2 regions of the Streptomyces sp. NPDC059582 genome follow, and region 2 is predicted to be linked to the other one. Evidence: riboswitches for the same ligand, from Rfam matches in the RefSeq annotation. Region 2 holds a riboswitch; the other holds the start of a gene.
What was found. A riboswitch is a leader RNA that binds a small molecule or an ion and turns the genes downstream of it on or off. The one in region 2 is predicted to bind thiamine pyrophosphate.
Positions count from the first base shown of each region.

Region 1: another riboswitch for thiamine pyrophosphate. It lies ahead of thiO (glycine oxidase ThiO); the one in region 2 lies ahead of thiC (phosphomethylpyrimidine synthase ThiC).

Region 1 covers NZ_JBHWCC010000051.1:39,301-44,883, forward strand. Annotated here, with positions in the region: gene ACFV0T_RS32990 (S8 family serine peptidase) at 1-2,732, shown strand, start outside; gene ACFV0T_RS32995 (hypothetical protein) at 2,893-3,255, opposite strand; TPP riboswitch at 3,308-3,419, shown strand; gene thiO (glycine oxidase ThiO) at 3,417-4,583, shown strand; gene thiS (sulfur carrier protein ThiS) at 4,580-4,792, shown strand; gene ACFV0T_RS33010 (thiazole synthase) at 4,796-5,583, shown strand, end outside.
Region 2 covers NZ_JBHWCC010000005.1:30,412-35,994, reverse strand. Annotated here, with positions in the region: gene ACFV0T_RS06710 (LysR family transcriptional regulator) at 1-339, opposite strand, end outside; gene ACFV0T_RS06705 (hypothetical protein) at 367-495, shown strand; gene ACFV0T_RS06700 (VOC family protein) at 492-887, shown strand; gene thiC (phosphomethylpyrimidine synthase ThiC) at 971-2,773, opposite strand; TPP riboswitch at 2,766-2,943, opposite strand; gene ACFV0T_RS06690 (YibE/F family protein) at 3,015-4,616, shown strand; gene ACFV0T_RS06685 (SsgA family sporulation/cell division regulator) at 4,804-5,241, opposite strand; gene ACFV0T_RS06680 (IclR family transcriptional regulator) at 5,341-5,583, opposite strand, start outside.

The sequences.
Region 1 (5,583 bases), on a different contig from region 2:
GCGACGGCAGCGATCCGCTGTCGCAGGCGGTGGAGACCCTGTCCCGCGACGGTGGGCCGCTGTTCGTCGTCGCGGCCGGAAACGAGGGCAGGCCGCACAGCATCGGCGCGCCCGCCGCCGCGCCCAGCGCCCTGACCGTCGGGTCGATCACCAAGCAGGGCGGGATGTCGCCGTTCTCGTCCCAGGGGCCCGCGGTGACCGACGGCGGCGTCAAGCCCGAGATCACCGCGCCCGGCAGTGCGATCACCGCCGCCCGCGCCGCGGGCACCCTGGGCGCGGTCGCGAACAGCCAGTACTACGCGACGCTCAGCGGCACGTCCATGGCGACCCCGCACGTGTCCGGCGCGGCCGCCATCCTCAAGCAGCGGCACCCCGGTTGGGACGCCCAGCGCCTCAAGGCGGCTCTCGTCGGCACGGCCGTCCCGGTCGACGGAGCGGGGGTGTACGAGCAGGGCGCGGGCCGCGCGGACGTGCCCGGCGCGCTCTCGTCCCGGATCACCGCCTCCCCGCCCGCGGTGTCGGCCGCACCGGTCTGGCCGTACGGCGGCAGCCCGGCCCGCACGGTGACCTACCGCAACGACGGAGGCAAGGACGTCCGGCTGAGCCTGTCCCTCAGCGGGACCGCACCCGTCTCGGTCGCCCCGCGCCAACTGACCGTCCCGGCCGGCGGCACCGCCGAGGTGACCGTTCGGATCGACACGCGCCGGTTGTCCGCGGGCGCCCACAGCGCGTGGATCACCGCTCGCGGCAGTGACGGCAGCGCGGTCCGTACCCCTGTCGGCATCGATGCCGAGGCGCCGACCGCCACGTTGACCCTCGAGCCCGCCGCCCTGCGGCCCGGGGTCGAGACGGCGTACACGAACCTGGTGGTGCAGAACGAGAAGACCGGCCAGGCGCAGTTGGTCGGCCTCACCACGGCCCCCGAGGAACTCCGGCTGCCGCTCGGCGACTACCGGGTGTTCGGCGGGGTGTGGGAGTACGTCCGCCACGGCAGGGCGAGCGTGCCGGAGAGGTCCGTGTCCGTCGCCCGGCGCGTCACCCTCTCCGGCGACCGGACGCTGAAGACCGACGTGTCCGCGGCGAAGCCCGTCACCATGGGCATCGACGACCCGAAGATGCGGATCAGCGAGCAGGGGTCGGCGACCGGGCTGGTCTCGTCGACCGGCGCGGGCGCCCCGGTCGGGCTGGCAGCGCCGATCTACGCCGGTGCCTACACCTCTTACGCCGTCGGCAGCCCCCGGATACCCGGGCTGACGTACTTCTCGGCCGCAGCCTGGGAGCAGCCGTACGTCCTGGCCACGACCGTCGGGGGCACAGGCGCCCCGGTGGACGTTCCGGTGTGGCTCGTGTCCTGGCAGCGGATGGATTGGAACGTGGAGGCGCAGGTCACCGACGCCGGCTACGGCGCGGACCTGACAGGGCTGCGGCTCAAGGACCGGATCGTGCTCCTCGAGACGGACTGGAGCCTGCCCTGGGAAGAGCAGACGCGGCGGTACGAGGCCGTCAAGGCGGAGCATCCGGCGGCGATCCTGCTGGCGGGCTCGGCGTCGATCGACCCTGCCGACCCGACGCTGGGCACCGGCGACCAGGGGGTGGCACTGCTGCGTGAGCGGCTGGCCGAGGGCGAGCTGACCCTTCGGATCAGCGGCGCGCGCAACGGTGACCGCAGCTACTTCACGTTCCACACTCATGGCGACGGAGTGCCGGCCGGTGCGCACTGGCAGGACCGGCGCCGGGACCTGGCCCGCGTGGACCACGGTTTCCGTACCACCGGATACCCGAACGACCCCAAGGGGATCTACGGGTGGGCCACGTACAACGGTCTGCAACTGGCCCAGCAGTGGACGCTGTTCCGGGCACCGCACCGGATGACGGCGTACTACACACCCGACGTCCCGTGGACGACGGCCACGTTCGAGTACGCGACGGACGCCGGGGCGCTCGGAGCGCAGTACACCAACCCGACGGTCTACCGCCGGGGGCGCACGGTGACCGACAACTGGCTCACGGGGCCCTTCAATCCGTCGCTGTCGGCGAACGGACCCGACGGCCGGGCACAGGCGACCCGCGACGGGGACAAGCTGCGCCTTGCGCTGCCGATGTTCTCGGACGCGGCGGGCCACCGGTCGGAGCCCGCGCGGTCGGTGGAGTCCGGCGAGACGGTGCTGCGCGACGCCTCGGGCAGGGTGCTCGACCGCAACGACGTGCCGGGTCAGGGTGTTTTCGACGTGCCCGCGCGTGGGCAGTGGTACGAACTCGCCTCCTCCGCGCATCGCGACGCCGCGGAGTGGGCGCTCGGCACGCACGTGACGGACACCTGGCGGTTCCGCTCGGAGCACACCGGCGGTGAGCGCCCGCTGCCGTTGCTCGACACGCGCTACGACATGGCCGGGCTGGACGGTGACAACTCGGTGCCCGAGGGGTCGGAGTTCACCTTCGGCCTCGGCATCGACCGCCCGGGGGCGGGCGGCGGCGCCGACGGCGAGCGGGTGTCGGTGCAGTACTCCACGGACGACGGCGCCACCTGGCAGCCGGCGAAGGTGCGGGGCCGGGACGGGGACCGGCGGGTGACCGTACCCGCCATGGACACCGGCTGGGTCTCGCTGAAGGTGACGGCCTCGGACCGTACCGGCGCGTCCGTCACGGAGACGGTCACCCGGGCCTATCGGGTGGGCTGCCCCGAGTACTGGTGCGCCTTCGCCCCGGCATGGCCGCACTGGCCGGCCGGATAGTCCGCAAGCCGATGCGACGACGGTGCGGGCCGGGCCTCGGGGGCCCCGGCCCGCACCGTCGTGCCGTGCCGGTGCTTGCCGAAGCCGAAGCCGAAGCCGATGCCTCCGCCCGACGACCGAGCGGCCGTGCGCACGCACCCGGCGGCGCTCTGGCCACCGGTCAGGCGACCTGCTCCGCAACCGGCTCGGTCAGCTGCTCGACGACGCTCGTCCCGCTGCCCGGCTGCGACTCCCACTCCCAGGCCTCCTCCAGGCGTACCCGGCCGTCGGGCAGCTCGACGACCGTGGACACACAGTGCCCGGACGAGGTGCTCCCGTCGTGCTTGAGCTGCACGTACCGGAAGTCCAGCCGGTCACCTGACCGAGTGCCCACCAGCCGTCCGCGCACGACGTCACCGCCCGCGTACTCCGCCCAGATCGCGCCGTCCTTCTCGTGGTACGCGAACCGGGTACGCGTACCCACCTGACCTGGGGCCTGGTCCGCCACCGGGGCGAGGACGAGTCCGTCGAGCGAGCGGGCCATGGGCGGAGGCTCCCTTACTGAGACTTACGGCAGCGGGCTAGGGTGGAAAACGTAAAGCACTCGCGGGAGCCCGGACGCACCGGGCTGAGAGGGAGGCTGGCGGCCTCCGACCGTACGAACCTGATCCGGGTCATGCCGGCGAAGGGAGGGGCTGGACGCCCATGTCGCCTACGCGTACGTCAGACGTCCTCGTCGTGGGGGGCGGAATCATCGGACTCGTGACGGCGTGGCGGGCCGCGCAGCGCGGGTTCGCCACGGCCGTCGTGGATCCCGAGCCCGGCGGCGGGGCCGCGCAGGTGGCGGCCGGGATGCTGGCCGCCGTCACGGAGCTGCACTTCGGCGAGCAGACCCTGCTCGGCCTGAACCTCGCCTCGGCCCGCCGCTACCCGGACTTCGCGGCCGAGCTCACCGAGCTCACCGGCCAGGACCTCGGCTACCGCCGCTGCGGCACGCTCGCCGTGGCGCTGGACGCCGACGACCGCGCGCATCTGCGCGAACTGCACGTCCTGCAACGGCAGTCGGGCCTGGACTCCGAGTGGCTGTCCGGGCGGGAGTGCCGGCGCCTGGAGCCGATGCTCGCGCCGGGCGTGCGTGGCGGGCTCCGGGTCGACGGCGACCACCAGATCGACCCGCGGCGGCTGGCGGCCGCCCTGGTGACCGCGTGCGGACGGGCCGGTGTGGTCTTCCACCGGGAGTGGGCCGAGCGGCTGGACGTCGCGCGGGAGCGGGCGGCGGGGATCGTCACCCGCGAGGGCACGACGCTGGGCGCGGAGCAGGTGGTGCTCGCGGCCGGCAGCCTCAGCGGGCGGCTCGCGGGCGTCCCGCCGGACGTACGGCCGCCCGTGCGGCCCGTGAAGGGGCAGGTGGTCCGGCTGGCGGTGCCACGGCGGTACGCGCCCTTCCTGAGCCGGACCGTACGGGCCGTGGTGCGCGGCAGCCAGGTCTACCTGGTGCCGCGGGAGAACGGCGAACTGGTCCTCGGGGCGACGAGCGAGGAACTGGGCTGGGACACCACGGTGACGGCGGGGGGCGTGTACGAGCTGCTGCGCGACGCGCACGAGCTGATGCCGGGCATCACGGAGCTGCCCCTCACCGAGACCCGGGCCGGGCTGCGCCCCGCCTCCCCCGACAACGCGCCCCTGCTGGGCCCGACCGCGCTGGACGGGCTGCTGCTGGCCACCGGGCACCACCGCAACGGCGTGCTGCTCACGCCGGTCACCGGTGAGGTGCTGGCGCATGCGCTGGCCACCGGTTCGCTGCCGGCCGAGGCACGTCCCTTCACCCCCGCGCGGTTCGCCGCCGCCGTACTCACGGAGCAGCCCGCATGAACACCTCCCTCACCATTTCCGTCAACGGGGAGCCCCGGGAGATCACGCCCGGCACGGCTCTCGACACCCTCGTCCGGACACTCACCGCGGCGCCGTCCGGCGTGGCCGCCGCGCTCAACGAGACCGTCGTCCCGCGCGGGCAGTGGCCGGCCACGGCCCTGTCCGAGGGCGACCGCGTCGAAGTCCTCACCGCCGTCCAGGGGGGCTGACCCATGGCCGACGATCCCTTCGTCATCGGCGCTACGTCCTTCTCGTCCCGGCTGATCATGGGTACGGGCGGTGCGCCCAGCCTCGACGTGCTGGAACGGGCGCTGGTCGCCTCCGGCACGGAGTTGACGACGGTCGCGATGCGGCGGGTGGACCCGTCCGTACACGGGTCCGTGCTGTCGGTGCTGGAGCGGCTCGGGATCCGGGTGCTGCCGAACACGGCGGGCTGCTTCACCGCGGGCGAGGCCGTGCTGACGGCACGGCTGGCGCGGGAGGCGCTCGGTACCGACCTGGTCAAGCTGGAGGTCATCGCGGACGAGCGGACGCTGCTGCCGGATCCGATCGAGCTGCTGGACGCGGCGGAGACGCTGGTGGACGACGGGTTCACGGTGCTGCCGTACACGAACGACGATCCCGTGCTGGCCCGGAAGCTGGAGGACGTGGGGTGCGCGGCGGTCATGCCGCTGGGGTCGCCGATCGGGTCGGGGCTCGGGATCAGGAACCCGCACAACTTCCAGCTGATCGTCGAGCACGCGCGGGTGCCGGTGATTCTCGACGCGGGGGCCGGTACGGCTTCGGACGTGGCGTTGGCGATGGAGCTGGGATGTGCCGGTGTGATGCTCGCCTCGGCGGTGACGCGGGCGCGGGAGCCGGTGCTGATGGCTGCCGCCATGCGCAGCGGGGTGGAGGCGGGGAGGCTGGCCCGGCGGGCCGGACGGATTCCACCGCGGCACTTCGCGCAGGCGTCGTCGCCGGTGTCCGGACTGGCCACGCTGGACCCGGAACGCCCGGC
Region 2 (5,583 bases):
GGCTCTTCGGACCGCATTCTCGATCCCGGCGACCAGCGGTATCAGGTCGTCGGCCAACTGCCGCCCGATCGCCGTGAGCCGTACGGTTCTGCTGTTCCGCTCGAAGAGTGGGCCGCCGATCCGACGCTCCAACTTCTTGATCACCTGGCTGACCCGCCCGGTCGTGATGTGCAGGCGCTCGGCGACACGGCCGAAGTGCAGCTCCTCGGCAAGCGTCAGGAAGATCTCGATCTCCACCCGTTCCAGCATGATCCCCCACCGTTTAATCCGACTCAACGATCGTATGCCGATCGCGTCTTGATGACGGATTTCCCCCGGCGGATCGTAGAAGGCGTCCACCCGCACTCCACGAGCCGAGGAATCCCCTTGACCGTCTCCGCCACCGCCACCTCTCCGGCCGGGCCCGACGACGTGAAGCTGATGACCGTCGACGACATGGACCCCGACCTGCTGACCGACCGGCCGCACCGCGCCATCGCCCTGGAGACGACATGACCTCTCTGCGCGTCAAGGCATTCGACCATCTGGTCCTCAACGTCCAGGATGTCGAACGGTCCCTGGAATTCTACACCGGGCTCCTCGGTCTGGATCCGGTCCGCGTGGCCGAGTGGCGGTCCGGCCGAAGCCCGTTCCCCTCGGTACGGATCACCCCCGAGACCATCATCGACCTGGTCAGCGGTCCTCGTGGGGAGTCCAACGTCGACCACATCTGTCTCACCGTGGAACCGCTGGACTGGGCGGAGGTCATCGAGTCAGGGGCCTTCACGGTTCTCGAAGGCCCCGTTCAGCGCTTCGGCGCACGCGGCGCCGCCACGTCGGTCTACGTCCAGGACCCGGACGGCAACACCGTGGAACTCCGCTGGTACCCGCAGGACGCCGTGGTCTGACCACGGTCCGGCTTCCCCGGTCCGGGTCGGCTCACACCCGGACCGGGATCCGCCACGACGACCTCGGTCGGCCTGGGCCCGTGTCAGTCCGCCAGGGGCAGGTAGACCCGGTTGCCGCTCGCCGCGAACTCCTTCGACTTCTGGAGCATCCCCTCGGCGATCTCCTCCGGAGAGGCCCCCTCGGCCGCCGCCCCGCCGAACCGCTCCGTGATGGTCTGGCTGATCTTCATCGAGCAGAACTTCGGCCCGCACATCGAGCAGAAGTGGGCCGTCTTGGCGGGCTCGGCCGGCAGGGTCTCGTCGTGGAACTCCCGTGCCGTGTCCGGGTCGAGGGCGAGGTTGAACTGGTCCTCCCACCGGAACTCGAAGCGGGCGTCGGACAGCGCGTCGTCCCACTCCTGCGCACCCGGGTGTCCTTTGGCGAGGTCTGCTGCGTGGGCGGCGATCTTGTAGGTGATGACGCCGGTCTTGACGTCGTCACGGTCAGGGAGGCCCAGGTGCTCCTTGGGCGTGACGTAGCAGAGCATCGCCGTGCCCCACCAGGCGATCATCGCGGCACCGATGCCGGAGGTGATGTGGTCGTACGCCGGCGCGACGTCCGTGGTCAGCGGGCCGAGCGTATAGAACGGAGCTTCATCGCAGATCTCCTGCTGAAGGTCGATGTTCTCCTTGATCTTGTGCATCGGGACATGTCCCGGGCCCTCGATCATGGTCTGTACGTTGAAACGCTTGGCGATCGTGTTGAGTTCCCCGAGCGTGCGCAACTCCGCGAACTGCGCCGCGTCGTTGGCGTCCGCGATCGACCCCGGCCGCAGACCGTCGCCCAGCGAGTAGGTGACGTCGTAGGCGGCGAGGATCTCGCACAGTTCCTCGAAGTTCTCGTACAGGAACGACTCCTTGTGGTGCGCGAGGCACCAGGCCGCCATGATCGAGCCGCCGCGCGAGACGATGCCGGTCTTGCGGTTGGCCGTCAGCGGCACGTACGGCAGCCGGACCCCGGCGTGGACGGTCATGTAGTCCACGCCCTGCTCGGCCTGTTCGATGACCGTGTCCTTGTAGATCTCCCAGGTCAACTCCTCGGCCCTGCCGTCGACCTTCTCCAGGGCCTGGTAGAGCGGCACCGTCCCGATGGGGACGGGGGAGTTGCGCAGTACCCACTCCCGGGTGGTGTGGATGTTGCGTCCGGTGGACAGGTCCATGACCGTGTCGGCGCCCCACCGAGTCGCCCAGGTCATCTTGTCGACCTCCTCCTCGATGGAGGAGGTCACCGCGGAGTTGCCGATGTTGGCGTTGACTTTCACCAGGAACCGCTTGCCGATGATCATCGGCTCGATCTCCGGGTGGTTCACGTTCGCGGGCAGCACAGCCCGGCCCGCCGCGATCTCCTCCCGGACCACCTCGGGCGCCACGTTCTCCCGGACGGCCACGAACTCCATCTCCGGTGTGATCTCGCCGCTGCGCGCGTAGGCGAGCTGGGTGACCGCCTTGCCGTCGCGGCCGCGGCGGGGCTGGCGCGGTCGTCCGGGGAAGACCGCATCGAGGTTGCGCAGGCCGCCACGCGGCGAGGTGTGCTTGATCCCGTCGTCCTCGGGACGGACGGGACGGCCCGCGTACTCCTCGGTGTCTCCGCGCCCGATGATCCAGTTCTCCCGCAGCGGTTGCAGACCCCTACGGACATCGGTGGCGAGGAGGGGATCGGTGTATGGGCCCGATGTGTCGTACAGCGTGACCGACTGCCCGTTGGTGAGGTGCACCTGACGGACCGGCACGCGCAGGTCGGGGCGCGAGCCCTCGACGTACGACTTGTGCCAGCCGATCGACTTCCCGGCCTCCTGGGGCTGTTCGCCCTGGTCGGAGACAGGCGTGCGTACGTCCTTGTTGGTCATGAGACCTACTCCCTACGCCGGCATTACCCGGTAACAGGTTCAGCGGTCGACGCAGCGGCTTCCGTCGGCAGACGTTTCATGTGAAACATCACTCGTTCCACGTGAAACATCGCGAAGACGAAGGTCAGCGCCCTCTCAGCCCGGTGCTCCGAGCTCCCGCGTGTGCAAAGGTGCCTCCACGCTAGCGTCATTTGTGGCGCGGTGAACAGTGGGCCTCTGCCGTTCTTGCGATGATCGGTCGGTGACCACGACACACGAGCCGCCGTACCCCTCGCCGGAGCCGCCTCGCGGACCCGGAGCCGACCACGGCACCGGGAGCGGCAACGGCCCCGGATACGGCCATGGTTCCGGTGCAGGGCACACCCACGGACATCACCCCGGACACGGCACCGGACCTGGGCAGGGGGCGGTACATGGGCCGGGGCCCGGGCACGGCCCCGGACCAGGACACGGACCGGAGCGGGGGCACGGGCACGGACCCGGGGATCAGGATCCGGGGTCGGGCGGCGGACACGGTCCCGGATCCGGTGGCGGGCACGGTCATTCGCACAGCCATGGCCCCGCCGCCCCCGTCTCCAAGCACCTGCGCAAGGTCATCGCGGCGATCCTCGTGCCGTTCGCGGCGGCGGTGGTGGTCGGCCTCGCGGTGCTGTGGCCCGGTGGCGCCCCGGCACACGAGCGCACCGGGGTCGGGTTCGACCGGCAGACCCAACAGGCCACGGTCACCACAGTGGACGGTGTGAGCTGTCGTTCGGTGAACGCCTCGGGGGACACCCCGACCGGCGACACCTCGACCGCCGAGGGTTCCTCCGCCCAGCAGGAAGCGAACGGCACCTGCAAGAAGGCGACGATCCGGGTCGACACCGGTTCGGACAAGGGTCGTACGTTCACCGAGATCGTCCAGCCGGACCAGTCGCGCCAGCTGCACCAGGGTGAGAAGGTCGTGGTCGCCTACGAGCCCTCCGCGCCGAAGGATCTCCAGTACTCGGTCACCGACGTCAACCGCCGGATCCCGATGACGCTGCTCGCGGGCATCTTCGCGCTCGCCGTCGTGATCGTCGGGCGGCTGCGTGGCGTGATGGCGCTGGTGGCACTGGCCATCAGCTTCCTGATCCTGAACTTCTTCATCCTGCCCGCCATCCTCCAGGGTTCGAACCCGCTGGTCGTGGCGGTGGTGGGGTCGAGCGCCATCATGCTGATCGCCCTGTATGTCTGCCACGGACTGTCGGCCCGCACATCCGTGGCGGTGCTCGGCACTCTGATCTCACTGGTGCTGATCGGCATCCTGGGCTCGCTGTTCATCGACTGGGCCTCGCTCACCGGCAACACCGACGACAGCACCGGTCTGATCCACGGTCTGTATCCGGCGATCGACATGAGCGGTCTGCTGCTCGCCGGCATCATCATCGGGTCGCTCGGTGTCCTCGACGACGTGACGGTGACGCAGACGTCGGCGGTCTGGGAGCTGCACGAGGCCAATCCGTCGATGGGCTGGCGGGGGCTGTACCGGGCGGGCATCCGCATCGGCCGTGACCACATCGCCTCGGTCGTCAACACGCTCGTCCTCGCCTACGCGGGCGCGGCGCTGCCCCTCCTGCTGCTGTTCTCCATCGCGCAGAGCAGTGTCGGCACGGTCGCCAACAGCGAGCTGGTCGCGGAGGAGATCGTGCGCACGCTGGTGGGCTCCATCGGCCTGGTCGCGTCGGTGCCGGTCACCACCGCGCTCGCGGCGCTGGTGGTCGCGGCCGACCGGTCGGGTCAGGACGGCGCCGTCACCACGGGCCCGACGGGTGCCCCGCCGGCTCCGGCACGCGCGGGAAGGGGCCGACGGCGCAAGCGGTGACGCACGCCTGACATCACCCGAACGCCTCGGCCCGGCGTCACCCGAACGCCACAGCGGCAGCGCCGTGGCGTTCCCACCCGACTTCCACAGAAGCGTTCCTGCAGGCCCTCAGGGAGCCCACAGAAGCGTTCCTGCATGCCCTCCACGCGCCGTTCTGACGCGTCCGACGCCCCCAGGCGCCCTCGCTTCAGCCCGCGCTCTGTTCCTCGGCCAGGATGCGGTCCAGCGCCTCGTCGAGATGGGCGTCGAAGTCGGCGAGCGAACCTTCCTGGCCCAGCGGCACCAACTTGTCCGTGCGGTCGAGGAAGGCCACGAGCGGCGCGGTCGACGAGCGGAACAACGCCTGATCCACGCCGACCTGAAGCCGGATCAGGACCTCGCCCAGCGAGTCGGGGTCGACGGGCGAGACCCGCACGTCCCCCTCACCGCACGCCCGGCCCACCCCGTCGATCAGGAGTTCCCGCCCGAACGCCCAGGTCACCGGGGCGTCTCCGGGAAGGTGGAAGGTCAACCGCACGGCGTACGGATCACAGGACTCGTAGCGCAGTTCCACCGGGATGCGGAAGGAGAGCTCCTCGGAGACGAGAAAGCTCATCATGACCTCTGCCTGTACGGACTCGCGCATCGCCTACCCCGTCATATGCCGTCGAATGGCCGGGAATGAACCCCTGACATTTGGTGGCATCTTGCTGAACGTACATGGCAGATCACAAGGAGTGATTTTTCAGATGCTGATAGAGAGCCCGAACGACCCCAGCAGGCGTCCGATCTCGGCCTGCAACTGCTGCACGGCGGGGAGCAGCCGGTCGGCCTGATGGGAGGGCAGCGAAATGGCCATCGTCGCGGCCGTCGCACCCAGTGTGATCGGGATAGCCGCGCACACCGTCCCCAGCGCGTACTCCTGACGTTCGGTCACCGGGCCGGTCCTCCTGGTGCGTTCCAGCCGTCGCAGCAGTGTGTGGCTGTC